One region of the Mesorhizobium sp. M1027 genome, then DNA from elsewhere that is predicted to be linked to it. Evidence: predicted binding sites of a transcription regulator. Region 1 holds the regulator's gene; each other region holds the start of a gene.
What was found. Region 1 encodes PhoB, which activates phosphate uptake and scavenging genes when phosphate is short. Its sites were predicted from a motif close to TGTCATNNANCTGTCAT; they were not measured.
Positions count from the first base shown of each region.

Region 2: NKH50_RS06220 (alkaline phosphatase D family protein) is a predicted target of PhoB. The motif match lies at 2,564-2,580, and genes of this name have one in related genera.
Region 3: NKH50_RS10710 (ceramide glucosyltransferase) is a predicted target of PhoB. The motif match lies at 6,530-6,546, and genes of this name have one in related genera.
Region 4: ugpB (sn-glycerol-3-phosphate ABC transporter substrate-binding protein UgpB) is a predicted target of PhoB. The motif match lies at 4,598-4,614, and genes of this name have one in related genera.

Region 1 covers NZ_JAMYMW010000010.1:143,846-151,793, reverse strand. Annotated here, with positions in the region: gene NKH50_RS20420 (hypothetical protein) at 1-119, opposite strand, end outside; gene pstS (phosphate ABC transporter substrate-binding protein PstS) at 773-1,831, shown strand; gene pstC (phosphate ABC transporter permease subunit PstC) at 1,891-2,880, shown strand; gene pstA (phosphate ABC transporter permease PstA) at 2,884-3,735, shown strand; gene pstB (phosphate ABC transporter ATP-binding protein PstB) at 3,732-4,535, shown strand; gene phoU (phosphate signaling complex protein PhoU) at 4,568-5,275, shown strand; gene phoB (phosphate regulon transcriptional regulator PhoB) at 5,292-5,981, shown strand; gene NKH50_RS20385 (ROK family protein) at 5,991-7,235, opposite strand; gene xylF (D-xylose ABC transporter substrate-binding protein) at 7,520-7,948, shown strand, end outside.
Region 2 covers NZ_JAMYMW010000002.1:341,178-349,125, forward strand. Annotated here, with positions in the region: gene NKH50_RS06205 (hypothetical protein) at 1-303, opposite strand, end outside; gene NKH50_RS06210 (TetR/AcrR family transcriptional regulator) at 402-1,007, opposite strand; gene NKH50_RS06215 (MFS transporter) at 1,090-2,373, shown strand; gene NKH50_RS06220 (alkaline phosphatase D family protein) at 2,653-4,227, shown strand; gene NKH50_RS06225 (hypothetical protein) at 4,265-4,546, opposite strand; gene typA (translational GTPase TypA) at 4,745-6,574, shown strand; gene NKH50_RS06235 (DUF1062 domain-containing protein) at 6,832-7,458, opposite strand; gene NKH50_RS06240 (LysE family translocator) at 7,854-7,948, shown strand, end outside.
Region 3 covers NZ_JAMYMW010000004.1:335,303-343,250, reverse strand. Annotated here, with positions in the region: gene mmsA (multiple monosaccharide ABC transporter ATP-binding protein) at 1-147, shown strand, start outside; gene mmsB (multiple monosaccharide ABC transporter permease) at 144-1,436, shown strand; gene araD1 (AraD1 family protein) at 1,620-2,612, shown strand; gene NKH50_RS10720 (2'-deoxycytidine 5'-triphosphate deaminase) at 2,668-3,762, opposite strand; SAM riboswitch at 3,898-3,975, shown strand; gene NKH50_RS10715 (O-succinylhomoserine sulfhydrylase) at 4,045-5,235, shown strand; gene NKH50_RS10710 (ceramide glucosyltransferase) at 5,271-6,425, opposite strand; gene apaG (Co2+/Mg2+ efflux facilitator ApaG/CorD) at 6,654-7,046, shown strand; gene NKH50_RS10700 (Hsp33 family molecular chaperone) at 7,053-7,948, opposite strand, start outside.
Region 4 covers NZ_JAMYMW010000010.1:40,680-48,627, reverse strand. Annotated here, with positions in the region: gene argH (argininosuccinate lyase) at 1-1,229, opposite strand, end outside; gene tlpA (thiol:disulfide interchange protein TlpA) at 1,265-1,948, shown strand; gene NKH50_RS19840 (bifunctional diguanylate cyclase/phosphodiesterase) at 1,951-4,383, opposite strand; gene ugpB (sn-glycerol-3-phosphate ABC transporter substrate-binding protein UgpB) at 4,678-5,988, shown strand; gene ugpA (sn-glycerol-3-phosphate ABC transporter permease UgpA) at 6,070-6,954, shown strand; gene ugpE (sn-glycerol-3-phosphate ABC transporter permease UgpE) at 6,963-7,811, shown strand; gene ugpC (sn-glycerol-3-phosphate ABC transporter ATP-binding protein UgpC) at 7,819-7,948, shown strand, end outside.

The sequences.
Region 1 (7,948 bases):
CAGAACCGGCGAACATCGAGCGGCTTGGGAATGATCACGGTGCCGTCATAGCTGCGAGCGCAGCCGCTTCCCAGAGGCAGCGCCAGGCACAGGAAGACAGGCAGAATCCGTCGAGACATCAGCAATACCCCTGCAAGCTTATAACGCCGCTTCGGCCTAACCGACAACCGGCGGAATAGGGCGAAGGGAGTAGATACCGTGAAGTAGAAGTCGTCGCGCTTCCCGTCGAAGGCCTTGCTCGAAGATCGAGCGCCGAGTCGGGCGCGAATGGGGATCCAGCGCGAGTTAGAAACTTGCGATTCGTCAACGCTTCCAGCGTAAGGCCATGGTGCGATCGCACCATACCAAAGCCGCGCTCAGTGGCGACAATGGGATGTTCGAAGTTCCGCTCCTCCAGTTACGGGCGGGAGCAGCGACCGCCGGCAAGAAACAGGGTCAGATTTACCCCAACGGACCTGTTTCGGCGATGGCGCGGCCATGACACGTTCTGGCTGCATGCAACGCGCTCCCGTCCGGTTTTTTTCTTTTAAAGCCGGTGGCTGCGATCGCCGAGCCGACGATGCCGGCCGGAAATCACGCAAGCTGCTGATTCCAGCGGCAAACCGCGGCCCATGCCGACAAAGCCCGCGGCCGCTCCTTCTTAACCCGGCTGGACGACGTTACCGGAGCGACATGAAACTGTCATGCGACTGTAATAATCGGGGGCTATTGGCCTCAGCGGGCGCCGGAGGAATGGCGCCGAGAGACCATATTCCGAACAGGAGCAGGCCACATGAGACATTTCATCCGCTCGGCGGCCGTTGCGATTGCAATGGCGGCGACGACCACCCTCACTCTGTCCGCCGCGCTCGCCGCGGACATCTCCGGCGCCGGCGCCACCTTCCCCTACCCGATCTATGCGAAGTGGGCCGACACCTACAAGAAAGACACCGGCGTTGGCCTCAACTACCAGTCGATCGGTTCCGGCGGCGGTATCAAGCAGATCAAGGCCAAGACCGTTACCTTCGGCGCTTCGGATGCGCCGCTCAAGGGCGACGAGCTTGAAGCGTCCGGACTGGCTCAGTTCCCGATGGTGATGGGCGGCATCGTTCCGGTCGTCAATCTCGAAGGCATCAAGCCGGGCGAGTTGGTTCTCGACGGCCCGACGCTGGCCGACATCTTCCTCGGCAAGATCACGAGCTGGGATGACGAGGCGATCAAGAAGCTCAATCCCGACGTCAAGCTGCCTTCGCAAGCGATCGCGGTCGTTCACCGTTCCGATGGTTCGGGCACGACGTTCAACTTCACCTATTACCTCGGCGACGTCAGCGCGGACTGGAAAGAAAAGGTTGGCGTCGACAAGGCCGTGGAATGGCCGGTCGGCATCGGCGCCAAAGGCAATGAGGGCGTTGCCAACAACGTCTCCCAGACCGGCGGCGCGATCGGTTATGTCGAATACGCCTACGCCAAGCAGAACAAGCTCACCCACACCGACATGATCAACAAGGACGGCAAGAAGGTCGAGCCCACCGCAGCCGCGTTCTCGGCGGCAGCGGCCAATGCCGACTGGAGCTCGCAGCCGGGCTATGGGGTGATCCTCGCCAATGAGCCGGGCGCCGAGTCCTGGCCGATGACGGCGGCGACGTGGATCCTCCTGTATAAGAAGCCGGACGACGCCGCGACCACCGGCGAAGCGCTCAAATTCTTCGCCTGGGCGTATGACAAGGGCGACGAGATGGCCGGCGAGCTGGACTACGTTCCGATGCCCGACAAGGTGGTTGAGAGCGTCAAGGCCATGTGGGCCAAGGAAGTCGTCGGCGACGATGGCAAGCCGCTCTACTCGGCTATGTAATCTCCTCCAGGGAGGGCGTCGACGGCGCCCTCCCTGTTGCCTTTAATCGCGAGGACCCAATGACCATCGCTTCCGATGCCATGCCATCATCTGCAGCAGCCCGGGCCAGGGACGCTACGGTGCGGCGCTTCGCGCTCACAGATGCCATATTTCGCGGACTCACCCGCGCTTCCGCAATCCTTGTGCTGGTCATCCTCGGCGGTGTCGCGATCTCGCTGTTTGCCGGCTCATGGCAGGCGCTGTCGTCCTTCGGCTTTTCTTTCCTGACGACTGAGAGCTGGAATCCGGTCACGGAAAAATTTGGCGCACTGGCGCCGATCTACGGCACCCTGGTAACGGCGGCCATCGCCATCCTGATCGCGGTTCCGATCGGCATCGGCATTGCGATCTTTCTCACCGAGCTCTGCCCGCGCCCGCTCAGGCGCCCGATCGGCATAGCGGTCGAGCTATTGGCCGGCATTCCCTCGATCATCTATGGTATCTGGGGCCTGTTCGTGTTCGCGCCATTCCTGCAGACGACGATACAGCCCTTCATCATCAACATCTTCCACGGCGTGCCGGGACTATCCAGCCTTTTCGCCGGCCCTCCTTACGGCATCGGCCTTCTGACCTCGGCGCTGATCCTCGCCATAATGGTGTTGCCCTTCATCACCTCGATCACCAAGGATGTCTTCGATACGGTGCCGGCGGTGCTGAAGGAATCGGCCTACGGCATCGGTTGCACGACCTGGGAAGTGACCCGGCGCGTGGTCATTCCCTATACCCGCATCGGCATCATGGGCGGCGTCATGCTTGGCCTCGGCCGGGCACTCGGCGAAACCATGGCGGTGACTTTCGTCATCGGCAACGCGCATCGCATCAGTGCCTCCCTGTTCGCACCGGGCACGACGATTTCGGCGACCATCGCCAATGAATTTACCGAGGCCGACGGCGACCTCTACACCTCCTCGCTGGTCGCGCTCGGCCTGATCCTGTTCGTCATCACCTTCCTGATCCTTGCCGCCGCCCGCTATATGCTGATGCGGATCGACGCCCGTACGGGAGCCTGACCGATGTCGACATCCTCATCGCTCCACAGCCGCCGCAAAGCCAGGAATTCGGTGATGATGGCGCTTTGCGTCGTCGCCGCCGGCATCGGGCTTGCCTGGCTGGCGCTCATCCTCGGTGCGTTGGTCTATAAGGGCACAGCCGGGCTTTCGTTCGCGGTCTTCACCGAGATGACGCCACCACCGGGCGAGGCCGGCGGCCTGCTCAATGCCATCGCGGGCAGCCTGCTGATGACGATCATCGCCGTTGTCGTCGGCACGCCGATCGGCGTGCTGGCGGGAACCTACATGGCCGAGTATGGACGCTTTTCGCGCATCACCACCGTCGTCCGCTTCATCAACGACATCCTGTTGTCGGCGCCGTCGATCATCATCGGCTTGTTCGTCTATGAATTGATGGTGCGGCCAATGGGACATTTCTCGGCCATTGCCGGCGCCGTGGCGCTTGCCATCCTGGTCATTCCGGTGGTCGTGCGCACCACTGAAGACATGCTCAACCTGGTGCCGAACGCGTTGCGTGAAGCCGGTGCCGCGATCGGCGCGCCGCGCTGGGTGGTGATCCGTTCGGTCGCCTACCGCGCCGCATTGTCCGGCATCGTCACCGGCATATTGCTGGCGATAGCACGCATTTCCGGCGAGACGGCGCCGCTGCTCTTCACCGCGCTCAACAACCAGTTCTGGAGCAGCAATATCAACGCGCCGATGGCCAGCCTGCCGGTGACCATCTTCCAGTTCGCTCTCAGCCCTTACGAGGAATGGCAGCAACTGGCGTGGACCGGCGCACTCATAATCACCCTGACGGTTCTGGGCTTGAGCATCCTCGCCCGCAGCCTTACCGGACGCAGAGAGGACAGATGACACAGATGTTGTCTCCGGACATGACGATGACCGAAACGGTCACCGAGAAGACGAAGATCGAGGTCAAGAACCTCAACTTCTACTACGGCCAGAGCAAGGCGCTGAAGGACATCAGCCTGTCGCTGCCCGAGCGCAGCGTCACGGCCTTCATCGGCCCTTCGGGTTGCGGGAAATCGACGCTGCTGCGCGTCTTCAACCGCATCTACGAGCTCTACCCGAAACAGACCGCCGAGGGCCAGGTGCTGCTCGACGGCAAGAACATTCTCGACCGGTCGCAGGATCTCAACCTCCTCAGGACAAAGATCGGCATGGTATTCCAGAAGCCGACGCCGTTCCCGATGTCGATCTACGAGAACATAGCCTTCGGCGTCAGGCTCTACGAGAATCTCGGCAAGTCCGAGATGGACGGCCGCGTCGAGCAAGCGTTGAAGCGGGCCGCGCTGTGGAGCGAGGTCAAGGACAAGCTAAACGCCAGCGGCTTGAGCCTGTCCGGCGGCCAGCAGCAGCGGCTCTGCATTGCCCGCACCGTGGCAGTGAAGCCGGAAGTCATTCTGCTCGACGAACCGGCTTCGGCCCTCGACCCGCTGTCGACGGCCAAGATCGAGGAACTGATCGACGAGCTGCAAGCCGACTACACGATCGTCATCGTCACCCACAACATGCAGCAAGCGGCGCGCGTGTCGCGCCAGACCGCCTTCATGTATCTGGGTGAACTGGTCGAGTTCGACCGGACCGAGAAGATATTCACGTCGCCCCGCGAGAAGCGCACGCAGGACTACATCACTGGCCGCTTCGGCTGAGCCGTTCCGATCATGCATATGAGGACAGGACCATGGGCGAACACACAGTCGCTTCTTTCGACGAGGATCTCGAGCAGATCAGCAAGCTGATCCGCGACATGGCCGACCTCGCCGGTTCGATGGTCGGCGGGGCGACCAAGGCCCTGTTGAATTCCGACAACGTGCTGGCGCAACGCGTCGTCTCTGACGACGCCATCATGGACGCGCGTCAACGCGAACTGGACGACCGCGCCATCACCCTGATCGCCAAGCGCCAGCCAATGGCTCACGATCTGCGCCATGTCGTCGGAGCGATCCGCATGGCGGGCGACCTCGAACGCATCGGCGACCTTGCCAAGAATATCGCCAAGCGTGTGAGCGCGGTCGGCCTCAGCGTCACGCCGCGCGACCTATCGCATTCCATCGATGCGATGGCGCAGCTGGTGCTCATCCAGGTGCAGGGCGTCATCGAGGAGTATGCTGCAGGCGATGCGGCCGCGTTGGCCAAGCTGCGTGCCGCCGACGAGCGCATCGACGTCAAATACACGTCGGTGTTCCGCGAGCTGTTGACCTACATGATGGAGGATCCGCGCAACATCACCGCTTGCACGCATCTGCTGTTCTGCGCCAAGAATCTGGAGCGGATCGGCGACCATGTCACCAACATCGCCGAAAATGCGTATTATGTGCTGACCGGCGAGCAATTGCCGGTCAACCGTCCGAAGCAGGACGAAACGACAATGTCCGCGCCGGTGACATGATGGGGGTGCCCAGCCGATGATCGCACCACGCATAATGGTGGTGGAGGACGAGGAGCCGTTGGGCGTGCTGCTCCGCTACAATCTCGAATCCGAAGGCTACCAGGTCGAGGTGGTGACACGCGGCGACGAAGCCGAGATCCGTTTGCAGGAGAATGTGCCCGACCTTCTGGTGCTCGACTGGATGATACCGGCGGTTTCCGGCATCGAGCTCTGCCGCCGGTTGCGCGTGCGCCCCGAAACCGAGCGGCTGCCGATCATCATGCTGACCGCGCGCGGCGAGGAGAGCGACCGGGTGCGCGGTCTTTCGACCGGCGCCGACGACTATCTTGTCAAACCGTTTTCGACACCGGAATTCATGGCCAGGGTCAAGGCGCTGCTGCGGCGCGCCAAGCCGGAAGTGCTGTCCAGCGTGCTGAAGGTCGGCGACATCGTGCTCGATCGCGAATCGCACAGGGTCTATCGCAAGAAGAGCGAGATCCGGCTCGGGCCGACCGAATTCCGGTTGCTCGAGTTCATGATGCGGCATCCGGGCCGCGTCTTCTCGCGTAGCCAGTTGCTCGATAATGTCTGGGGCGAGACGATCTATATCGACGAACGCACCGTCGACGTGCATGTCGGGCGGCTGCGCAAAGCCGTCAATAACGGCCGCATGCCGGATGTCATCCGCACCATCCGCGGTGCCGGCTATGCGATCAGGGAAGATTGACCCGCCTGGTCAGGCGACGTTCTTTCTGACGCCGGGCCTCATTTGCGCGCCCGGCGCGAAAATCTCCTGGTCGACGAAGCTTAACGCCCGCATCGCGCAGCCTTCGCGGATCAGCGGCAATTCGTTCGGCTCGGTATCGAAGGAGATCGAGCCCGAGTGCTGGCCGCCGGCGGTCTGGGCGATGGCCTTGCGCAAGGCCGGCTCGATCAGATCGAAGGCGGCGGCACTGGCGCCGACCATCGCGACCGGTGCCGGATCGATCAGCGCGAACAGCGAGCCGAGACCGAAACCCAGCGCTTCGCCGGCCTTGCGGTAGGCCTCGCGTTCCGGCCCATCCTTCTCGCGCGCGCGGGCGGCCAGCGCGCGCATGTCGGCGTCGCCGACGTCGGCGACCGGTTCGCTGTCTTCGCTCATCTGCCTGGCGTTGCGCCAGATGGCATAGTTGCCGGCATAGGCTTCGATGCAGCCGCGCCGCCCGCAACGGCAGAGCGCTCCGCCCGGACGATGGATCATGTGGCCAAATTCGCCGCCCGAGGAATGCGTCCCGGTGAACAGTTCGCCCTTCAGCACAAGCCCCATACCGATGCCATGCGAAAGCAGGATGGCGATGAAGTCGTCGCGATAGCGATCCGGATTGCGCCAGCGCAAAGCCACCGCCATCATATTGCAGTCGTTCTCCACCGTGGCCGGGATGCCGAATTCGTCCTCCAGCATGTCGGCAAAGGCGATGTCGGTCTGCGGCGTGATCGGCGACCACAGCATGGCGCGTGCAGGGGAGTCGGTAATGCCCTGAATCGCCAGGGCGATGCGGGCGACACTGCGGACGTCAAGGTCTGGGTCCTCAAGCCGGCGCCGGACGATGGCCATGCATTCGCGGATCAGCTCGTCGCGCGGCATGGTCAGCGTGTCCAGCCGGCGCTGTTCCTCGGCGACCACCTGTCCCGCATAGTCGATAATGGCGGCCGACAGGAAATTCAGCGACAACACCACAGTCAGCACCGCCGCCGCTTCCGGGTTGAGGGCGAGGCCGACCTGTGGACGACCGCGTTTCAACGAAACGGGCTCACTTGCCTTGCTCTCGGCGAGGATGCCTTCCCGTATCAGGTCGGAGGAGATCGCCGATATGGTTGAATGACTGAGGCCGGTGGTGGCTGCGATCTCCGTACGCGATGGCTGGCCGGCCCGGCGCACCGCCGAGATCACCATCGCCCGGTTGCGCCGGCGCAAATCGTCATGGCGGATTCCGACCGACATCGTTTTGCTTTCCTCCCGGTTGCCGCGGCCGCTCATGAACCGGAAGCCGTCGGTAATGTCCGACAAATAGTGTCGGATGCGGCAAATAGTGTCAGATGCAGGTGGCGCTGTCATCGTTTATTCCGACGCTCGAAAAAACTCGCACAGTCATCAAAATCCATCAGAATCGATGTTGACAGCAGCCGGAGATCGGGCCAGTATTTTTTCGAGGCTCGAAAAAATTAGAGCTTCTAAGCTGGTCGTTGAGCAATTGGTCACGCCGTACGCGGCGCAGGGAGGATATGATGAAGAAATTCACGGCCGCCATTCTGGCGGGTGTCGCCATGACGCTGGCGCTGGCGTCGGTGGCGCAGGCGAAAGACAAGCTCATCGGCGTTTCCTGGTCGAACTTCCAGGAAGAGCGCTGGAAGACCGACGAGGCCGCAATGAAGGCGGCCATCGAGGCCGCCGGCGACAAGTATATTTCCGCCGACGCACAGTCCAACCCCGGCAAGCAACTCACCGACGTCGAGAGCCTGATCTCGCAGGGTGCCAATGCGCTGATCATCCTCGCACAGGATGCCTCGGCCATCGGGCCGGCCGTGCAGAAGGCACTGGACGAAGGCATCCCGGTCGTCGGCTATGACCGGCTGATCGAGAACAAGGACGTGTTCTATCTGACCTTCGACAACAAGGAGGTCGGCCGCATGCAGGCCCGCGAAGTCTTCAAGGTG
Region 2 (7,948 bases), on a different contig from region 1:
CCGCCACTCGACTTTAGGTCCAGCCGAGTTGAGGCCGGAAAAGCTTTCCCAGACCGTGGTCATATCGCCGGGTGGAAAGCCGTAGAACAGCGATTCCCGCGCGTCGTCGTAGGAAACCATCACCGGGTAGCCGCCATAACCCGAACAGGCGAGGTCGGCCCAGTCGCCGTCGCCTTCCTCCGCCTGGGCATAAGTCACGCAGTCCTTCTCCCAGACGAGATCGGTATAGACGCTGGATATGTCGCCAGCCCGGGCGGCATTGCAGAAGCCGGCGAAGGCAAGCGGGATCAAAAGAGCGCGCATGGCGGACAACTCCGTTCGGGCTGCCGCAGCGTACCGTCAAATCTAGCAGCAGCCTAGACGAACTCAGGCTGGCTCACAGTGATCTGGTAAACGGAACGCTATTTCTTCAGGCTTGCCTCGATCAGAAGGTCGGCGTTGCGGGCGACCGACTGCGCCGGCCCGCCGACACCGAACAGCTGGCCGCTGATATAGGCGCCCTCGATCAGGAGCAGGAGCCCGTCGCCCAGCGTGTCGGCGTCGCCGGCGCCCATCTCTGCCGCCATGGCACGCAGGCGCCGGCGCAATTCCCGCTTGTTGGCTTCGCTCACGATGCGCGCCGGATGGCCATGTTCGGGATACTCGACCGCGGCATTGGTCATGCCGCAGCCGCGATAATCGGGCCTTTGCGTACGCTTGCCGACACGCGTCAGGAAGGCGAGGATCTGCGCGCGCGGATCGCCGGGATGGGCGTTCACAGCCTCGTCGAAGCGCTCCCAAAATTCGAGGTCATAGTGCCGGAGATAGGATGCGGCCAGCTCATCCTTGGACGGAAAGCTGCGGTAAAGGCTGGGCTTGGTGACGCCGGCACGCCGTACGATCTCGTCGACCCCGATCGCCCTGATGCCTTGCCGGTAAAACAGGTCGCGCGCCACCTGGAGAATCCGTTCGGCGGCGCGAGGCGGCGGTGCGTCATTCGCCTTGATCGTTGGTTCAATGCTTTTCATGTCTGGTGTGCCGATTAGCTGGTTGACAATGTTACCGGTCGGTACGTATGTTCCGCGCTCCTGCAACGTACCGGTCAGTAACATGATAGCTCAATCCCGCCCGTTTGGCCAGCACTACGCTTTCGTCGTGGTCGCCGTCATCTTCCTTTGCCTGCTGATCGCAGCGGGCCTGCGTTCGGCGCCGGCAGTCATGATGCTGCCGCTGGAGAACAGTTTCGGCTGGCGGCGCGACGTCGTCTCGCTGGCCGCTGCCACCGGCATCTTCCTCTATGGCCTGACCGGGCCGTTTGCCGCGGCGCTGATGGAGCGGATCGGGCTGCGCCGCACCTTGCTTGCCGCGCTGCTTTTGATGTCGGGATCGACCGCGCTCAGCCTGTTGATGACCAAGCCGTGGCATCTGCTCCTCACCTGGGGCGTGCTTTCCGGCGTCAGCTCGGGCGCCGTCGCCACCGTGCTCGGCGCAACCATCGTCAACCGCTGGTTCAAGACCAATCGCGGCCTGGTGATGGGACTGATGTCGGCGTCCAGCGCCACCGGGCTGCTGGTCTTCCTGCCGTTGCTCGCCTCGCTCGCCCAGTCAGGCGGCTGGAAGCCGGTCGCCATCGCCATTGCCGTGGCCACCGCCTGCCTGGTGCCGCTGGTCTATATGCTGGTGCCGGAGCGCCCGGCCTCGATCGGCATGGTCCGCTATGGCGCCGATGCCGACGACGTGCCGCCGGCGCCGCCGGCCGCGCAAGGCAATTTCCTTTCGCATACGCTGAGCACGCTGCGCCGCGCCGCCGGCACGCGCGTGTTCTGGTATCTGTTCGCCACTTTCTTCGTCTGCGGCTTCACCACCAACGGGCTGGTCGGCACGCACCTGATCGCCTTTTGCGGCGACATGGGCATAGGCGAAGTGCAAGCCGCCGGCCTGCTGTCGATGATGGGCATTTTCGACCTGATCGGCACGACGCTATCGGGCTGGCTCACCGACCGTTTCGATCCGCGCAAGCTGCTCGGCGTCTATTACGGCATCCGCGGCCTGTCGTTGATCTATCTGCCCTATTCCGGCTTTTCGGCCACCAGCTTGATCATCTTCGCCGTGTTTTACGGACTGGACTGGATCGCCACGGTGCCGCCGACGCTGAGGCTTTCCAACGAGGCGTTCGGCGACCGCAGCGGACCGATCGTCTTCGGCTGGATCGTCGCCGGCCATCAGGTTGGCGCCGCGACAGCGGCCTTCTTCGGCGGCACCATGCGCGAGCTGCAAGGCAATTACGAGCTTGCCTTCCTGATCGCCGGTATGACGGCAATAGCCGCCGCCTGCATCTCGCTGCTGATCAACACCAGCCGCCCGGCCTTCGAGCCGGAACCGCAGGCGGCTTGAGTTGCAACGGCTGAGCGCTAATCTTCCCCCTTGAGGGGGAGATGGCCGCGAAGCGGCCAGAGGGGGTCGGTCCGACCGGGCTCGGCCCCTTATCGCAGGCGCAAGAGGTCGGTGCTCCATGCGAGACGACCCCCTCTGTCGCCTCCGGCGACATCTCCCCCTCAAGGAGGGAGATTCGCCATCCTGTTGATGTCAGAAAACCTTCATCGTTTCGAAATGTGCCTGAAACATTGAAGCTGGAGCTTGGCGGCGACGTTCAACGCCATCCAGGAGACAGCCATGAACAAGATTTCGATGACGCGGCGCGCTTTCGTCACGTCGGCCAGCGCCGTTGGCCTGGTCGGCGCGTCGGGCCTCGCGCTTCCCTATTACTCGCGCGCCAATCAGCGCCCGGCCTTTACCCACGGGATCCAATCCGGCGACGTCGATGCGACCAGCGGCATGGTCTGGGCGCGCACGGACCGGCCGTCGCGCGTCATGTTCGAAGTGTCGCCGACGGAGAGCTTCGCCAATGCCGTCCGCCTGGCGCCGCTCGATAGCTCGCCGGCCAGCGACTATACGGTGAAGCGGCTGCTTACCGATCTCGCCTCCGACCAGGACATCTTCTACCGCATGGTCGCGGCCGATCTTTCCGATATTAACGCCGTTTCCGAGCCGATCGTCGGCCGCTTCCGCACGGCACCTGCCTCGAAGCGCGACATTCGTTTCGCTTGGTCGGGCGACACCGCTGGCCAGGGCTGGGGCATCGACGACACCGGCATGAAGACCTACGCCACTATCGCCAAGCACACGCCGGACTTCTTCCTGCATTCGGGCGATACGATCTATGCCGATGGCGCGATGAAGGACGAGGTCGACCTGCCCGGCGGCGGCAAGTGGAAGAACACCGTGCTGATCGACGAAAAACGCAAGGTTGCCGAGACGCTGGACGAATACCGGGGTCAGTGGAAATACAATTTGATGGACAGGAACGTGCTGGCGCTGAACGCCATCTGCCCGACGTTCTACCAGTGGGACGACCACGAGGTGGTGAACAACTGGTCGGATTCGAAGGATCTGAGCGCCGACGACCGCTACACCGAAAAATCCATCCATGTACTGGCGGCACGCGCGGCGCGCGCCTTCCACGAAATGACGACGATCCGCTACGAGCCATCGGAGCCCGGCCGTGTCTACCGCAAAATCGCCTATGGGCCGTTGCTCGACGTGTTCTTCCTCGACATGCGTTCCTATCGCGGCCCCAACGGTCAGAATATGCAGGAGACGATGACGCCGCAATCGCGCATCCTCGGCGAACAACAGACGAAATGGCTGAAGCGCGAGCTGGCGAATTCCAATGCAACCTGGAAAATCATCGCCGCCGACATGCCGCTCGGCCTCGTCGTCTGGAACGACGGCACCAAGAAGGTCGGGGCCGAGGCAATCAGCAATGGCGACAATGGCCCGGCCAAGGGGCGCGAGCTGGAAATTGCCGACCTCCTTCGCTATATAAAGAACGCGGGGATCAGCAATACCGTCTGGCTAACCGCAGACGTGCATTACACAGCCGCGCATTATTACAATCCGGACAAGGCGCAGTTCCAGGACTTCAATCCGTTCTGGGAATTCGTTTCGGGTCCGATCCACGCCGGCACATTCGGACCGAATGCTTTCGACATGACTTTCGGCCCGGAGCTGAGGTTCATCAAGGCACCGACCGCCGAACAGGGTCAGAACCTGCCGCCGTCGGCCGGCCTGCAGTTCTTCGGGCTCGTCGACATCGATGGAGCCACCGAGCAGTTGACGGTGCGGCTGATGGATCGCGACGACAGCGAACTCTACAAGGTCACGCTCGATCCGGTGCGATCGGCGTGAGATTGCCTTTTAGGACCACCCGGAAGGTGGATGTGCATCAATCGGGATAGCAGACGACGGGAATCTTGGGCCAGACGGCGCTGTCGCATCCGGCGTTTTTTTGCCTTTGCTTGAAGGCGGTGCTGACCGGTCCGGTTACCACCGGGTCGACGCCGTCCGGAGCATCGGCAAAAAGCTGCTCTGCCGAGCGCTTGTCGGACGGCAGAGCAGACCGCGTCTCCTTGGACGGCGCGGCCGATTGCGCCGCGCTTGCCGCGAGGAGGACGGCGAGCGCGGTACATGCCAAAATCGGCCGGAGTTTGATGCCTGTCTCGATCATGAAATTCGAACTGTCCGGACCACGAAAGGTTCCGCCTTGGTTAATAATTCCACTTCACACCAAGACATTTAAGATTTGGTGACTTTATTTGGTGGCTCGCCTCCTCTTTCGCAATTGCGAAAAACCCTGTATGAGCCGCCCAACCGAAAGAGGCAGCGCCTTTTGGCCTGCTGCCTGCAACGCTCCCGAGACCAAAACATGAAAATCCGCAATATCGCGATCATCGCGCACGTCGACCATGGAAAAACCACCCTCGTCGACCAGCTCCTGAAACAGTCCGGCTCGTTCCGCGACAACCAGCGCGTCGCCGAGCGCGCCATGGATTCAAACGATCTTGAAAAGGAACGCGGCATCACCATCCTGGCCAAGGCGACCTCGGTCGACTGGAAGGATACCCGCATCAACATCGTCGACACGCCCGGCCACGCCGATTTCGGCGGCGAGGTCGAGCGCATCCTGTCGATGGTGGATTCGGCCATCGTGCTGGTCGACGCCGCCGAGGGCCCGATGCCGCAGACCAAATTCGTCGTCGGCAAGGCGCTCAAGGTTGGGCTGAAGCCGATCGTCGTCATCAACAAGATCGACCGGCCGGATGCGCGCCATGTCGAAGTGGTCAACGAGGTGTTCGATCTTTTTGCAGCACTTGATGCCACCGACGAGCAGCTCGACTTTCCTATCCTTTACGGTTCAGGCCGCGACGGCTGGGTCTCGGAAAACCCCGAAGGCCCGAAGGACCAGGCTCTGGCGCCGCTGTTCGACCTCGTCATCAAGCACGTGCCGGCGCCGACCGTTCATCCCGGCCCGTTCCGCATGATCGGCACCATCCTGGAAGCCAATCCGTTCCTCGGCCGCATCATCACCGGCCGTATCGAATCCGGCACGCTGAAATCCAACCAGGCGGTCAAGGTGCTGCACCATGACGGCACCCAGGTCGAAACCGGCCGCATTTCGAAGATCCTCGCCTTCCGCGGGCTTGAGCGCCAGCCCATCGAGGAAGCGCAGGCGGGCGACATCGTCGCCATCGCCGGCTTGTCGAAAGGCACTGTCGCCGACACCTTCTGCGACCTGACGGTGACCGAGCCGCTGCACGCGCAGCCGATCGATCCGCCGACGGTGACGATGTCTTTCCTCGTCAACGATTCGCCGCTGGCCGGTACCGAAGGCGACAAGGTGACCAGCCGCGTCATCCGCGACCGCCTGTTGCGCGAGGCCGAAGGCAATGTCGCGCTGAAGATCGAGGAATCACCTGACAAGGATTCGTTCTTCGTTTCCGGCCGCGGCGAATTGCAGCTGGCCGTGCTGATCGAGACGATGCGCCGCGAAGGTTTTGAGATCGCCGTGTCGCGGCCGCGCGTCGTCATGCAGAAGGGCGATAACGGCGAATTGCTGGAGCCGGTCGAGGAAGTCGTCATCGACGTCGACGAGGAGCATGCCGGCGTCGTCGTGCAGAAGATGTCGGAGCGCAAGGCCGAGATGGTCGAGTTGCGCCCTTCGGGCGGCAATCGCCAGCGCATCGTCTTCCACGCGCCGACGCGCGGCCTGATCGGCTACCAGTCGGAACTGTTGACCGACACGCGCGGCACCGCCGTGATGAACCGGCTGTTCCATGCCTACGAGCCTTATAAGGGTGAGCTGCCGGGCCGCACCAACGGCGTGCTGATCTCCAACGAACAGGGTGAATCGGTGGCCTATGCCATGTGGAACCTGGAAGACCGCGGCCCGATGGTCATCGATCCCGGCGTCAAGGTCTATCAGGGCATGATCATCGGCATCCATTCCAGGGACAACGATCTCGAGGTCAACGTGCTCAAGGGCAAGAAGCTGACCAACATCCGCGCCGCCGGCAAGGACGAGGCGGTGAAGCTGACGCCGCCGATCCGCATGACGCTGGAACGCGCGCTGGCCTGGATCCAGGATGACGAGCTGGTCGAGGTGACGCCGAAGACCATCCGCCTGCGCAAGCTCTATCTCGACCCGAACGAGCGCAAGCGTTTTGAAAAGTCGGCGAAAGTGGTCGGCGCGGCATAAAGGGCAATACCGCGCAATGAGCGGTAAACTCGTCACGGCTGTCATATACGACAATCGACCCGAGGCCGAAGTTTGCGTGTCGATGCTCGACGCGTATGGAATTTATGCTCTCGCGAGTTGTCTTCTCGACACGGGCTCGGCTTGATCCATGTGCAAGTCGCCGATAGCGATCTCGATGCGGCCAAGGGTTTGATCGGCTCGGGGCGGTTGACCCGTGGCCGCAACTGTCTCCGATTGCGGATGCCCTTGCCGTTGCCTCATCCGCCTGCAGCCGAAATGATATCGTCCCGGTCTGGTTCGCCAGACAGGTGGATGCGGATCGCCGTTCCCGTCCGCGCCGGCCTGCGCAAGGCTTTGGCTCCGTCCGGACCAACGGCCAGCAATCGTTTCTCTTCCCAAACCTGAAGCCGCGATCGCGAGACACCGAGTTCGCTGGCCAGCAACCGGTCGAGCCGCAGCGCTGTCGGCGTTTCGAGCCCGAGCTGGAGCTCGAGCGCTCTGGTATTTTCCGGTCTATCCCCGAGCACCTCCTTTTGAACGGCGGCTTCGGGGCACTCCTCAACGCGCCCGATACTGCTTCGCAATGCGGCAACATCGAAGGCATGGCGCCGCGCCAGGACCGGATCGTTGCTTTCGAGCGCCTGCAATATTGCCGGTTCGATATCCCGGCGGCTGCAGCGCTCCAGAATGCCGAAATTCCAGGAATTGTCGCAGTCGATGCAGCGGTAGATCAACCAAGCGTCAATGCGCTTGCCATTGGCATTGACGCGGAATTTGCCGCTGCAGCGATAGGCTTTCAGGCCGCCGCAGCGATTGCAGTTGAGGTGAGGTCGAGGTGCGGTTTTGGGCGCGATCGCCCAGCGGATGCGCAGTATCGAAGGCATGCCGAAAAGCCCTTCCCGCCGGGAAGTTCGTCAGATCGGCGATATCGAGAACCCCTTGCGGGCACGGCGTGGCGAGAGACTGCGGCAGTTGGAAATCAGGTGTCGCGGGTGGTTATGCGCGACAGCGGTTCAGCAGTGCCAAACCGGTCTCGAACCGCCACCCTGAAGAACAGGTCATGTGAAAACAGGCACCGCGACTGCGACGCCCTGCTCTGTGTTGGGGGAGTTGACGAGACCGGCGGTTACGTAGGCAAAGTGAAGCTCGGAAAGGATTTCGGAACGACATCTCTAGCCGTGAGGTGCCTGGCGGACAAGCCTTCTTTCGGTAGACGCTACCGTCGCCGGAACAGTTGGGTTATGTTGAACACCCCAAACACTTCAAACGAGACCCCGTCATGCATTTCACGTCGCTGCTGATTTTTGCCGGCGCCCTGCTTGTTGCCGCCGGCTCGCCCGGCCCGTCGATCGCCGCTCTTGTGGCGCGGGTCAT
Region 3 (7,948 bases), on a different contig from region 1:
TCGTCGGAAATGCCCGAACTGCTCGGCATCACCGACCGCATCTACGTCATGAACGAAGGACGCATCGTCGGCGAAATGGCGGCAAGCGACGCCAGCCAGGAAAAGATAATGCGCGCCATCGTCCGCGGAGAAGGAAAAGCATCATGAGCACCGAAAGCGCTCCCGGGCCGCAGACCGGCGTTGCCCAGGATCTACAACAGGGACCTCGCATTGCCGTCTCGGCGCTGGTCACCAATCTGCGCGAATACGGGTTGGTGCTGGCGTTGATCGCAATCATGGTGTTCTTCCAGTTCACCACGTCCGGAACGCTGTTCAAGCCGGTGAACCTCAGCAATCTCGTGCAGCAGAACAGCTTCATCATCGTGATGGCGCTGGGCATGCTTCTGGTGATCGTTTCGGGTCACATCGATCTCAGCGTCGGCTCCGTCGCCGGCTTCATCGGCGCATTGGCGGCGATGATGATGGTCATCTGGCCGCTTGGCCCATTGAGCAATCCGCTGGTGGTGTCGATCATCTGCCTGATCGTCGGTGGTGCGATCGGCGCGGCACAAGGCTACTGGATTGCCTATCACCGAATACCGAGCTTTATCGTCACGCTGGCGGGCATGCTGATCTTCCGCGGCATCTGCCAGGCGCTGCTTGGTGGCGGGTCTTCCGTGGGGCCGCTTCCAGTCGGCTTCAAGGCGCTCAGTTCCGGCTTCATTCCGGACCTGATCGGCCCATTGACGCTGATACCGCCAACCGTGAACGCCGCCGGCAAAACCATTGTCGGCAGCGGCCTCACGCTGCACCTGACGACGATCGTGATCGGCCTCGTCGCCGTGCTCGCCTATGCCTATTTCGGGCTCAGGGCACGGCGCACCCGCGAGAAGCATGGCTACGAAGCCGAGCCCTTCTCGCTGTTCGTCGTCAAGACCCTGGTGATCAGCGCGCTGGCGCTGTTTCTCGTTTACCAATTCGCCACCTATAGGGGCCTCCCCATCGTTCTCATGGTGATGGGCGTGCTGATCGCGTTGTTCGTCTTCGTTACCAAACGCATGACGATCGGCCGCCGCATCTATGCGATGGGCGGCAATGCCAAGGCAGCCCAGCTATCGGGCATCAAGACCGAACGGCTGACGTTGATGGTGTTCATCAATATGGGCGTGCTGTCGGCACTCGGCGGCCTGATTATCGCAGCGCGCTTGGGGCAAGCTGTGCCGGCGGCCGGCCTCGGCAGCGAGCTCGACGTCATCGCTGCAGTGTTCATCGGTGGCGCTTCGGCGATGGGCGGCGTCGGCCAGGTCATCGGCGCGGTGGTCGGCGGTTTCATTATGGGCGTCATGAACAACGGCATGTCGATCATGGGCGTCAATGTCGACTGGCAGCAGGTGGTCAAAGGCCTGGTGCTGCTCGGCGCCGTCGTCTTCGACGTCTACAACAAGAACAAGGCTTGAGAGGCAACCAGGAGGCATACGGGTCACATCGCGGCGCTGCCGGGCGGCGCGAAGAAGTCCCCCGAGGGACCTGACCCGCGAGCGCAATCCGGACGAAGAATTTCAACCGCGGCGTGGACAGGGTCTGAGCCGCGCCGGGCAGGGTTTGCCAAGAAGGCAGGCCGCAATTCAGAGAGGGTTACCATGCTGATCTCCCAGATCCTCGACGACGCCGAGACGATCCGCGTCGTTGCCCGCAACGGCGGCAAGACCCGCGTCATCAACGGGGCCCGCAGCGTCTATTCGCTGGCGATGGAAGCCGCGCGCACCGGCACCGGGCTTGTCGCCCTGATCGAGCGCAAGGGCTTCGGCGAAACCGTCGATCTCGATGCAGCCTACAAGAAGGGACGGCTGCTGTCGCCGATCAACCATCCCGATCCGGCGCATCTCCATCTCACCGGCACCGGGCTGACGCATCTCGGCTCCGCCGCGACCCGCGATTCCATGCACAAGAAGCTCAGCGATGGCGGCGAGGAACAGCTGACCGATTCCATGAAGATGTTCCGCATGGGGCTGGAGGGCGGCAAGCCGGCGAAGGGCCAGATCGGCGTGCAGCCCGAATGGTTCTACAAGGGCAACGGTACCATGGCAGTGGCGCCCGGCGCGGCGCTCATGTCGCCCGCCTTCGCCCAGGATGCCGGCGAGGAGCCGGAAATCGCCGGAATCTATGTGATCGGCGACGACGGCGCCCCGTTCCGCGTCGGCTTCACGCTGTCGAACGAGTTTTCCGACCACGTCACCGAGCGCGTGAATTATCTCTTCCTCGCCCATTCGAAACTGCGCAACGCCTCGTTCGGGCCGGAGATCCTGATCGGCGACCTGCCGTCCGACATTCGCGGCGCTTCACGCATCCTGCGCCACGGCAAGCTGCTTTGGGAAAAGCCGTTCCTGTCGGGCGAGGCGAACATGTCGCACACCATTGGCAATCTCGAGCATCACCACTTCAAATACTCGGCCTTCCGCCAGCCGGGCGACGTGCATGTGCACATGTTCGGCACGGCGACGCTGTCCTTCGCCGACGGCATCAGGACCGAGGCCGGTGACGTATTCGAAATCGAGGCGCAGGATTTCGGCCTGCCGCTGCGCAACCCGCTTGAAATCGAGCAGCCGGTGAAGGTGGCGGTGAAGGCGCTTTGAGGCGTCGATGACAGCGTGATCTCCCCCCTCGTGGGGGAGATTGGCAGTTCCAAACTCATCGCGCGGCGCGGAAATGCTTGGACAGTTTCAGGCCCTGCGCCTGATAGTTCGAGCCGAGATCTGTGCCGTAGAGTGCCTGCGGCCGTTTCAGCATATGCTCGTAGACCAACCGTCCGACGATCTGGCCGTGGTCGAGGATGAACGGCACTTCGTGGCTACGCACCTCGAGCACCGCCCGGCTGCCGGTGCCGCCCGACGCCGAATGGCCGAAACCCGGGTCGAAGAAACCGGCATAATGGACGCGGAACTCGCCGACCAGCGGGTCGAAAGGCGTCATTTCGGCGGCGTAGAGTGGCGGCACATGCACCGCCTCGCGCGACACCAGAATATAGAATTCGTCCGGATCGAGCACCAGCTCGCCGGCACCGCTCTTGTAGAGCGGCTCCCAGAAATCGACGACATCCTGCGCGGCGCGCTTGTCGACGTCGACCAGGCCGGTGTGGTGCTTGCCGCGATAGCCGACCAGCCCGTCCTTGTCGCCGTCGAGATCGATCGACAGCGCGATTCCCCCGCCTGAGATGTTGGGTGGTTCGGTGGCGACCAACATTTCGGCGCGGTGCAACTCGTGCAGCTCGCTTTCCGACAAGAGCGCATTGCCGGTGCGGAACCTGATCTGCGACAGCCGCGAGCCGGTCCGCACGATGATCGGGAAAGTGCGCGGGCTGACCTCCAGATAGAGCGGGCCTTCATAGCCGGCGGCGATCTTGTCGAACTCGTGGCCACGGTCGGTCATTACCCGGGTGAAGATATCGAGCCGTCCAGTCGAGCTTTTCGGGTTGGCGGAGGCGGAAATATGGGCGGGCAGCGCCAGGCTTTCGAGCAGCGGCACGATGTAGACGCAGCCGGTTTCCAGCACCGCACCTTCGGCGAGGTTGATCTCGTGCAGCTTCAGCCGGTTGAGCTTGTCGACAACCCTGTGGTCCGGGCCGGGCAAGAAGGAAGCACGCACTCGCCATGCCTTGTCGCCGAGCCTGAGGTCAAGGCTGGCCGGCTGGATCTGATCGGCATCGAGCATGCGCGGCGACTTCAGCGCGCCCGTCTGGAACAGCGCGGAAATATCCTGATCGGGAAGAATGCCTGTCTGCCGCAAGGGTCTGGCTCCGTTCGAACGCCGGGCGAGGTCTTGTTCTGTCGCAGGTCCGACCGTGGACGCCTTTGGCACCTGCTTGGTACAATCCTCTTAATCATGCCGGCAATTGACGCAAGCGTGGCGCGGGTCTAAAGCTCGTTATCCCGTGGTGATTTGGCCGGTCGGCTTGCAGCCACGTTAAACAAGTCGCTAAAGGACCGTCGGCCGCAAGGCCATATGGACCGGTTGCGACTTTCGCGGCCGGTTTTTTGTTGTTTGGACCAATTTTGGTGTTTGGATGGAATGATGACCAAGAAGCGCGACTGGAAGCCTCAGACCGCACTCGTGCATGCCGGGACGCTGCGTTCCGGCTTCGGCGAGACCTCCGAGGCGATGTATCTCACCCAAGGCTATATCTACGAGACGGCGCAAGCGGCGGAGGCCCGCTTCAAGGGCGAGGAGCCGGGCTTCATCTATTCGCGCTATGCCAATCCGACGGTCGACATGTTTGAGAAACGCATGTGCGCGCTGGAAGGAGCCGAGGACGCGCGCGCCACGGCATCCGGCATGGCGGCGGTGACGGCAGCACTGCTGTGTAGCGCCAAGGCGGGCGACCATATCGTAGCGGCCCGCGCGCTGTTCGGCTCCTGCCGCTGGGTGATCGAGACGCTGGCGCCGAAATACGGCATTGAGGCAACGCTGGTCGACGGCACCGACATCGCCAATTGGGAAAAGGCGGTCAAGCCAAACACCAAACTGTTTTTCCTGGAAAGCCCTACCAATCCAACGCTGGAGGTAGTCGACATTGCCGCCGTGGCGGCACTTGCCAATTCGATCGGCGCCAGGCTGATCGTCGATAATGTCTTCGCTACGCCCTTGCAGCAGAAACCCCTGCAGCTCGGCGCCCACATCGTCGTCTATTCGGCCACGAAGCATATTGACGGCCAGGGGCGTTGTCTTGGCGGCATCGTTCTGTCGGACAAGAAATGGATCGACGAGAATCTGCATGACTATTTCCGCCACACCGGCCCCAGCCTCTCGCCCTTCAATGCCTGGACGCTGCTGAAAGGCCTGGAGACGCTGCCGCTACGCGTACGCCAGCAGACGGAAAGTGCCGGCCGCATCGCGGATTTCCTGGCCGAGCGCCCGCAAATCGCCCGCGTCATCTATCCCGGCCGCGCCGACCACCCGCAAGCGGCCGTGGTCAAGAAGCAGATGTCGGGCGGCTCGACGCTGATTTGCTTTGATGTGAAGGGCGGCAAGCAGGCGGCCTTTGCCTTCCAGAACACACTCGACGTCGTGCTGATTTCCAACAATCTCGGCGACGCCAAGAGCCTGATCACCCATCCGGCGACGACCACACACAAGAACTTGACTGATGAAGCCCGCGCCGAGCTCGGCATCGGACCGGGAACGCTCAGGCTGTCAGTCGGCCTTGAGGACGCCGACGACCTGCTCGAAGACATCGAGCAGGCACTGAGAGTTGCCGGATAAGGGCTGGCCGAACAGAGGCAGCGGGGACGTGCCGATCAGGCGCCGGACGGGGTCTCTTCCAGCTCCGCGACAGTCTTCGTCTGGATAGTCATCACGTTGCCGCGCCAGTCGATGGCGCCGCTCAGCCATCCGCGCGCCCAAATGACGGGAAGCATCAGGTCTCGTGCCATCATCGCCGGGATCGTGCGCGGCGACAGGTGCCATCCCTTGGCCGAGGCCAAGGCGCATTCCGGCAGGTAGGCCGCGACCAGCACGGCGACGGCGGTTGCCGGCAGGCTGACGCCGGCGTCAGCCGCGGCGATCAGTGCAAGCACCAGCGGCGGTGCCGCGCCGATCAGGATTTCGGGGGCAAAGAACAGTGCAAAGGTGACGCGGCGCAGCCGCGCCCAGCGCGCCTGCCGCGACCAGATCTCGCCAAGCGTGCGCCGGCCGAGCGGCTGTTCGAAGGGAGAGGCGACAAGATTGACCCGTAGTCCGAGCCCATTGACCAGCTTGGTCGCGGCGGCGTCCTCGGCGATCTCGGCGGCAAGCGCGCGGATGCCGCCATTGGCATCGAGCATTGGCTTGTTCCACAACATGCTCTTACCCTGGGCGAAGCCGAGGCCGAGCGCCTCTCCAGCGTACTGCCAGCGTGCCTGCAGCGTGTTGAGAAAGGCGCATTCGACCTCCCCCCAGAAGCCGTCCGGCCGCGAGCCGATTGGCGTCGAGCAGACGAGGCCGGTGTCATGCCGCCACGCCGCCATCAGGTGCTGGACGTAGTCGCTCGGCATAAGCACATTGGAATCGGCAAGGATGACCCAGCGATAACGCGCCGCCTCCCAACCCTTCACGCAATTGTTGAGTTTTGGATTGCCGCTGATGCGGTCGTCACCGACCAGAAGGCGGGCGCGAATAGCTGGAAAGCGCGCCATTGCGGCGGTGATCGGCTTGACCACCGGGTCGTCGGCATGGGCGACACAGAAGATGAGTTCGTAGCGCGGCCAGTCGAGTGAGAAGGCGCGCTCCAGCGTCTCTTCGGCAAACGGCTCGACGCCGCGCGCCGGGATGACGATCGATACCGGCGGCGCGTTGGCCGCGGGCGGTGCAATACTGGCTGGTCGCTTCAGCTTCTGCGAAGCTAACAGGATGCTGGCGAGATTTGAAAGAAGGAGGGCTATGGAAAGGAGGGCGGCTGCGAATGTCGGTTCCATCGAGATCTGGTCGCTCCAGAAATGCCGGCCGCATGACAGCCGTTTTCAACAATTCGACAGAACGCTGAGTCGTCCGGCACAAGCCTGCACACCATCATTGTCATGTGTCACTCAAATGACATTGTTTTTCGGCACCTGCGCTTGAGATCGGGCAAGAAGATGCTGCGCATCGTTGACCAAACTGCGCTGAGCATCGAAAGTTCCATCTACATTGCTTTGGAGCAGTTTATGTACAGCGCCGTCACCCGCAACATCGAAGTGCAGGTCAGGCCGTTCTATCTGGAGGATCACTCCGATCCGCCGCAAAACCGCTATGTCTGGGGCTACCAGGTGACCATCGACAATCAGTCGGATGAGTTCGTGCAGCTTCTGTCACGCTACTGGCACATTACCGACGGTACCGGCAAAGTCGAGGAAGTGCGCGGCCCCGGGGTCGTCGGCGAGCAACCCGGACTCAACCCCGGCGACAGCTATCAGTATACGTCCGGATGCCCGCTCTCGACCCCGTCCGGCATCATGGTCGGGCACTACACAATGCGCAACAAGCGGGGCGAGACGTTCGACGTCGCCATCCCCGCCTTCTCGCTCGATTTGCCGGGCACGCGGCGCACCGTCAATTGAGGGCCGTCATCCAGCCGCTGCAAACTCCGCCGGGTCGAAGTCATATTGCTTCGAGCAGAATTCGCAGGCGACGTGAATGCTGCCATCCTCGGTGCTGTCCCTGATCTCCTCGGCGGAAAAGCCTTCGAGAATGCCGCGGATCTTCTCCCTCGAGCATGAGCACTGGTCGGCGACCGGCACGCCGCCGAACACGCGGACGCCATGCTCGTGGAAAAGCCGGTAAAGCAGCCGTTCGGCGCCGATCGTCGGATCGATCAGCTCGGTCGGTTCAATAGTACCAAGCAGCGCCAGCAGCTCCTGCCAGGAATTGTCGGTCGGGTCATGGATTTCCTCACGCGGATCGCCGTCGCCACCGGGAAGGTCGGGTACGCGCATACGCTCCGCCGACTGCGGCAGGAATTGTGCCAGCAGGCCACCGGCCCGCCATTGCTCGCGGGCACCGCCGACGCCGGGCGTCAGAAGCTTGGCAACCGAAAGGCGGAGGTCGGTCGGAATCTGCTCCGACTGGCGGAAATAGGTGCGTGCGGCATCTTCAAGTGTGACACCGTCGAGCTGGACGATGCCCTGGTAGCGTTGCGTGTGAGCGCCCTGGTCGATGGTCAGCGCCAGGACGCCGCTGCCGAGCAGCGTCTGCGGTGACGTCTCGCCGGCCGAAGTCAAAGCCTGCAGCCGGCCGGCATCGAAGCGGGCATAAGCGCGCAGCGCGTGCGGCGTGGAGAAATCGGCGACCAGCATGTCCACCGGCCCGTCGGTGCGGGTCTGCAGAATGAACTTGCCCTCGAATTTCAGCGAAGTTCCGAGCAGTACCGTCAGCACACAGGCTTCGGCCAGGAGCCGGGCGACCGGCTCGGGATAGTCGTGGCGGCTGAGAATGGCGTCGAGCATCGGCCCGAGCTGGACGG
Region 4 (7,948 bases), 100 kb from region 1:
TCGAGCCCGATCTTCCTGTCCTCGGCCAGCGCCACCGCCCGGCCAGTGATATGGTGCGCCTCGCGGAACGGCAGGCCGAGCGTGCGCACCAGCCAGTCGGCGAGGTCGGTCGCAGTCGAATAGCCGGCGCCGGCGGCCTTTTTCATCGCCGCGGTGTTCACCGTCATGTCGCGCACCATGCCGGTCATTGCCGCCAGCATCAGGTCGAGCGTCTCGGCCGCGTCGAAGACGGATTCCTTGTCTTCCTGCATGTCCTTGCCATAGGTCAGCGGCATGCCCTTCATTACTGTCAGCAAGCCGACGAGGTGCCCGGTGACGCGGCCGGTCTTGCCGCGCACCAGTTCGGCAGCGTCGGGATTCTTCTTCTGCGGCATGATCGACGAACCCGTCGAGAAACTATCCGACAGCCTGACGAAGCCGAATTGCGGCGTCGACCAGATGATGATCTCTTCAGCCAGTCGCGACAGATGCGTCGCGCAGATCGCTGCTACGCCCAGGAACTCGAGCGCGAAATCGCGATCCGAAACGCTGTCGAGCGAATTGCGCATCGGCTCGCGGAAGCCAAGCGCCTTCGCTGTCTCGTGCCTGTCAATCGGAAAGCTGGTGCCGGCAAGGGCGGCAGCGCCGAGCGGGCTTTCATCCATACGCTCAATCGCATCGCGGACGCGAGACAGGTCGCGCGCAAACATCTCGACATAGGCCATGCAGTGGTGGCCGAAGGTCACCGGCTGCGCCGCCTGCATGTGGGTGAAGCCCGGCATCACCGTTGCCGCATGCTCCTCGGCGCGATCTAGGAACGCCGTGATCAGCCCCTTCAGCGCCTCGGCGACGCGAAAGCACTCGTCCTTGACCCACAGCCTGAGGTCGACCGCCACCTGGTCATTGCGCGAGCGGGCGGTATGCAGGCGGCCAGCTGCGGGCCCGATCAAATCGGCCAGACGGGCCTCGATATTCATGTGGATGTCTTCCAGCCTGGTGGAGAACTCGAATGTGCCGGCCTCGATCTCTGCCAGGATCGTGTTCAGCCCGTGAGTGATTTTTTCTTGATCGGCCGCCGAAATAATGCCCGTTTGCGCCAGCATCTGGCAATGGGCGATCGAGCCGCGAATATCCTGCGCATAGAGTTTGCGGTCGAACGAGATCGACGCGTTGATCGCTTCCATGATTGCGGCCGGACCCGAGGCAAAACGTCCGCCCCACATCTGGTTGCTGGCCTTCTTGTCGTTCATCGCTATAACCCGTGCTCCGGAGCAGTTTTTCAAAAATGGCAGACGGCAATAGATTTTTCCCGGCTTTGCGTCTCATCCTCGCCGCTTTGGTTGCGGGCGTGCTGGCCGGCGCGGTCGCGGTATATGTCAGGGAAAGCAGTTCTGGCAACAAGGCGCCCGCGCCAGTGGCCGCCGGCGGCGGCAAGGACGACGCCGCCTGCGTCGCCAAGACCGACCGTGCCAAGAAGATCGCCGCCGCTGCTACCGGCCAGGTTGCCGCGCTTTTGCCGGCGGATCCGCCGCAATCGCTGAAAAGCCTTGCCTTCAACGGCCCCGACGGGGAGCCGACGATGATCGCCGATCATGCCGGCAAGACGGTGCTGCTCAATCTGTGGGCGACATGGTGTGCGCCTTGCCGCGCCGAAATGCCGGCGCTCGATGCGCTGCAGAAGGAGATGGGCAGCGATGCGTTTCAGGTTGTTGCCGTCAACGTCGATGCCGGCGACGATGCCAAACCGAAGAAATTCCTGGAGGACACCGGCGTCAAGTCGCTCGGCTACTATCGCGATGCCACGATGGCGCTGTTCAACGACGTCAAGACGCGCGGCCTGGCGCTAGGTCTGCCCGTCACCATGCTGATCGATGGGCAAGGCTGCCTCATCGCCCATATGAACGGCCCGGCCGAATGGTCGGGGCCGGATGCCAAGCGTCTGGTCGAGGCGGCGCTTCAGCCGGGATAGGCTCAGACCGTGCGCAGGCGCGGCTTGAGCACGGCAATGCTTGCGCCGCGTCGGCTGGCTGTGCGGATTGCCGGAGCAGCCACGCCCGTCAGTTCGCCGAACGTCTCGATCGGAGCCGGTTTGCCGAGGTAATAGCCTTGCCCGATCTCGCAAGCCTCGGCGTCCAGGAACTGCAATTCACCCGGCGTCTCGATGCCCTCCGCAAGGACCGGTAGGCCGAGACCGCGTCCAAGCCCCAGCACGGCGCGGACGATCGCCGCGAACTGGGCGTTCTTGTCGACCGATTTGATGAACGACCCGTCGATCTTGATCTTGTCGAAGGGAAAGGCGCTAAGGTTGGACAGCGAAGAGTAGCCGGTGCCAAAATCGTCCATCGCTACATGCACGCCAAGCGCCTTGACCTGCCTCAAGGCCGCCAGCGCGCGTGGCATATCCTTCACCAGGGCTGTTTCGGTGATCTCCAGTTCCAGCCTGCCGGGTGCCAGGCCGGACCTCGCCAGTGCGTCATGCACCTTGCGGCTGAAGTTCGGATTGTGAAGCTGCACGGCGGAGACGTTGACTGCGACCATCAGCGGATTTGTCCAGCGAGCAGCATCGTTACAAGCCGTCGTCAGCACCCAGTCGCCGATCTGGGCGATCGCGCCACTGTCCTCGGCCACGGGGATGAAAACAGCCGGAGAAATATCACCCCGCTCAGGGTGCTGCCACCGGACCAGGGCTTCGAAGCCGATCATCCTGCCGCCGCGGATTTCCTTCTGAGGCTGGTAGACGAGGTGGAACTCCTTGCGGGCGATGGCCTGGCGCAATTCATGCTCCATCACGCGCTTGTCGCGGGCCGCGGTGCCCATGGCTATCTCGAAAAACCGGTAAGTGTCCCTGCCTTCGGTTTTGGCGCGATGGAGTGCCGTGTCGGCGTGGCTGATCAGGCCGGCCTGGTCTTCGGCATCCAGCGGAAAGAAGGCGATGCCGATGCTGGCCGAGACGAGGCCGGAGCCGACCGAAACCCTGTTTTCCTCGCGGATCGCCGCCAGCAAGTCCTCGGCTATCCGGCCTGCGGCCAGGGGGTCGGGGAGGTTCGGAGCTATGATGGCAAATTCGTCGCCGCCGAGACGCGCGAGCATTTGTCCGTGGCGCGGAATGCCGGAAATGCAGTGCGCGAGTTTCTGCAGCATCGCGTCACCGGCGCTGTGGCCGTAGAGGTCGTTGACTTGCTTGAACCGGTCGAGGTCAAGCAGCAGGAGCGCCAGATATCCATCCCTGCCGCCACGATCCATCGAGGCGAATTCTGCTTCCAGCCGGGAAGAAAAGCTCCGCCGATTGGCAAGCCCGGTAAGCGGATCGAAATGCGCGAGGCGGAGGATCTCTTCTTCTGCTTTCTTGCGCTCACGGATGTCGCGAACGGCAAGCACCGTATGAGGCCTGCCGCAGTAGGTGATCTTCCTGGCGATCAGCTCGACAGGAATTCTCGCGCCGTCGCTGCCCCTTAATGTCGCTTCCTGCGCCTGTTCGCCGAAGCCGGACATAGCGGCTGCGCTCTGTCCGTCGAAAAGCTCGCCGAGTTGCATCGTATTCAGGGTGGCTGTCGCTGTTCCGGTCAGCTTCGCCATACTGTCATTGGCGCTGACGATGCGGGTGCCATCGCAAACGATCAGACCTTCCACCGCCGCATTGGCGAGATCGTGCATGCGCTCGGCCTCGAGCTTCTGGTGGCGAAAGCGCAGATCGATCCACAGCGCGGCACCTGACAGCACAAGGATTACAAGGCTGGCGACCGCTGCGGCAAAGGCCTGGGAAATGGGCTCGATGGAATGTTCGGATATTTCAATCGAGGAATCCGGAATGATCGACACCGCGGCCATCGCGATGAAATGCAAGCTGCAAATGGCCAGCGTCAAAAGCGCGGCGCCGCCGAGAGTCGCGAGTGCTGACGGGCGGCGCAAGACGACCAGGAGCGCCAGTGCCGCAAGGGTCACGCCGGCCAGAAGCGATATCGCGACAAGGAGCAGGTTCCATACGACCCGGCCTTCGACCTCGAAAGCTGCCATGCCGATGTAGTGCATCGTCGCGATGGCGCCACCGAGAATGGCGCCACCGACGAGGAAATGGTCGATGCCGCGGCGCAAGGTGGCGACCCACATCCCAAGCGCGGTCAGGATGACGGCGGCGGCAAGCGAAAAGGCGGATAATCCCGGATTGTATGCGTTCGGTATTCCCGGCGTAAACGCGGTCATGGCGATGAAATGCGTCGCCCATATGCCGAACCCGGTCGAAGCTGCGGCGATCATCAGCCAGACAAGCCGGTTTCGCTCGGTCGATCGGCCGACATGCTTAAGGAGATTAACCGCAGAGAAACAAGAAATTCCACAGACGAGTGCGGCGAGCGCAACCAGTCTCAGGTCGTGCTGATTTACGATACAATTATAGACCGTCAGCATCCTGGTTCACTCGGTCAAAACTAACAGGGGAGGTGTGACGGATTAGCTCTTGGAGATTTTAACGAATGGTTAACCCGCGGGCCATGAGACGGGTCTTTTCGGGGGAAAACCGACGCCCGCTGCGCCGAAAAGACGGTGATGTGATTTCTGGCGCCCGGTTTCGGTAGCGAGTGCACTTTAGGAAGGAATGATGTTCATTGATCGGCAACAAAACCGTTGTCCGATTGTCATCAGCGCCACATATTGGCTTTGCGGAGGTGCCCCCTTTCGCCAATGACAAACGGGAGATGAAACATGAAGTTCTTCGGCTTTGCGGCCGGTATCGCCGCCACCGTGACCCTGCTTTCCACCACCTCTGCCTTCGCCGTCACGCAGATCAGCTGGTGGCACGCCATGACCGGCGCCAACGCCGAGGTCGTCGCCAAGATCTCCAAGGATTTCAACGCCAGCCAGAGCGACTATGAGCTCGTTCCGGTGTTCAAGGGCACCTATCCGGAGACGCTGAATGCCGGCATCGCTGCCTTTCGTGCCGGGCAAGCGCCCGATATCCTCCAGGTGTTCGACGTCGGCACCGGCGTGATGATGGCGGCCGAGGGTGCGATAAAGCCGGTGGCCGATGTGATGACCGGCGCCGGGATGACTTTCGACAAGAGCCAGTATCTGCCCGGCATCGTCAGCTATTATTCCAAGCCGGACGGCACCATGCTGTCCTTCCCCTACAACTCCTCCTCGCCGATCCTCTACTACAACAAGGACATCTTCCAGAAGGCAGGCCTCGACGTGAACAATCCGCCCAAGACCTGGAACGAGGTTTGGAAAGCCGCCAAGAAGATCAAAACGAGCGGCGCCGCCTCTTGCGGCTATACCTCGACCTGGCTGACCTGGATCCATCTGGAGAATTTCGCGGCGTGGAATGACGTGCCTTGGGCCACCCAGCAGAACGGCCTGGCCGGCGGCGACGTCGAACTCAAGATCAATGCGCCGATTTTCGTCAACCACTTCCAGGCGCTCGCCGACCTGTCCAAGGACGGCACGTTCAAATATGGCGGGCGCACCTCCGAAGCCAAGCAGATATTTCTCGCCGGCGAATGCGGCATCTTCACCGAATCGTCGGGCGGCCTCGGCGATATCGTCAAGTCCGGCATGAACTATGGCATCGGCCAGCTTCCCTACGATAGTGACGCCAAGGGTGCCCCGCAGAACACGACGCCGGGCGGTGCCAGCCTGTGGGTGTTCGGCAACAAGTCGGACGAGGAATACAAGGGCGTTGCCGCCTTCTTTGCCTATCTGTCCAAGACCGATGTGCAGGAATACCTGCACCAGAAGTCGGGATACCTGCCTGTGACGCTCGCCGCATATGAGGCGACCAAGAAATCAGGCTTCTATGACAAGAACCCCGGCCGCGAGACACCCATCCTGCAGATGATCGGCAAGTCGCCGACCGACAATTCGAAGGGCGTGCGCCTGCCGAATCTGCCGCAGGTGCGCGATATCCAGAACGAGGAGCTGGAGAAGATGCTGGCCGGCCAGCAAACCGCCCAGCAGGCCCTCGACAATGCGGTCGCGCGCGGCAACGCCGCAATCAAGGAAGCCCTGGACAACTAACGAGATCGTCTCGGTCAATCGGTTGGAATATCGCCCACGCGAGCGCGCGTGGGCGATGCCTGGATAGCGAGGGAAATCAGCCTGTCTCCACGCGTCGTCTTTCCCAACAAGATCCTGCCCTACCTGCTGGTGGCGCCACAGCTTGCCATAACCCTGGTTTTCTTCTACTGGCCGGCCGGTCAGGCGCTTTACCAGTCGATGCTCAGGCAAGACCCGTTCGGGCTGAAGAGCAGGTTCGTCTGGTTTGCCAATTTCCGGAAGGTGCTGGCCGATCCGGCCTACCTCAACTCGATCACGGTCACGGTGGTGTTCTCGCTTGCGACCGCGATCGTTGCCATGGTTGTGGCCCTGCTGCTCGCGGTCATGGCCGAGAAGGCCGTGCGCGGCAAAGGCCTCTACCGCACACTGTTGATATGGCCTTATGCCGTGGCGCCGGCGATTGCCGGCATGCTTTGGCTTTTCCTGTTCAACCCTTCGATCGGCTCGTTAGCCTATTTGCTGAGAAGCCTCGGCATCCCCTGGGACCCACTGCTCAACGGCACCCACGCCATGATCCTGCTGGTGTCGGCGGCTGCCTGGAAGCAGATCAGCTACAACTTCCTGTTCTTCGTCGCCGGCCTGCAGGCGGTGCCGAAAACGCTGATCGAAGCGGCGGCCATGGACGGCGCCGGCGAGACCAAGCGCTTCTGGACCATCGTCTTCCCGCTGCTTGCGCCGACAACCTTTTTCCTGCTGGTCGTCAACACCGTCTATGCCCTGTTCGATACGTTCGGCATCGTTCATGCCGTCACCGGCGGCGGGCCGGGCAAGACGACCGAGACGCTGGTCTACAAGGTCTATAATGACGGCTTCGTCAATCTGATCCTGGGCGACTCGGCGGCGCAGTCGGTCATCCTGATGGCCATCGTCATCGCGCTCACAGCGATCCAGTTCCGCTATGTGGAACGCAAAGTCCACTACGGCTGAGGGCAGCGATGATCGGCCAGTCCCCGCTCCGCACCTTCATCGCCCATGCCGTGCTCATCCTCGGCATATTGATCGTGGCTTTTCCGATCTACTACACCTTCGTGGCCTCGACGCACACGCTGCAAACGATCCTCAGGCCGCCGCTGCCGCTCTTGCCGGGCAGCCAGCTATGGAACAACTACAGTGAGGCGCTGTTCGGCGGCATCGGCCGTATCGGCGGGGTCAGCGTCGGCAGGCTGCTCCTCAACACCACGATCATGGCGCTCGGCGTTGCGGTCGGAAAGATCTTCATCTCGATCCTGTCGGCCTACGCGATCGTGTTCTTTCGCTTTCCGCTGCGCATGACTTTCTTCTGGCTGATCTTCATCACCTTGATGCTTCCAGTCGAGGTGCGCATCCTGCCGACCTACAAGGTGATGGTCGATCTCGGCATGATCGACACCTATGCCGGCCTGATCGTCCCGCTGATCGCCTCAGCCACCGCAACGCTGCTGTTTCGCCAATTCTTCATGACCATACCGGGCGAATTGGTCGAGGCGGCGCGTGTCGACGGTGCCGGGCCATGGCGCTTCTTCTTTGATATCCTCCTGCCGCTGTCGCGGACAAACATCGCCGCGCTGTTCGTGATCCTCTTCATCTACGGCTGGACGCAGTATCTTTGGCCGCTGCTCGTCACCAACAGCAACGACATGAACACCATCGTCATCGCGCTAAGAAAGATGGTCTCCTTCGCCGATGCCGACACCCAATGGCACCTCGTGATGGTCACGGCAATGCTGGCCATCGTGCCGCCGATTCTCGTCGTGGTGATGATGCAACGCTGGTTCGTGCGCGGCCTGGTCGAATCCGAAAAGTGAGACTCTGATGGCGACCGTCGATCTGAAGGACGTGAAGAAGGTCTATCCCAGCGGCGTCGAAGCCGTGAAGGGCGTCTCCATCGCCATTCCCGACAAGGAGCTTTGCGTGCTGGTCGGCCCGTCAGGTTGCGGCAAGT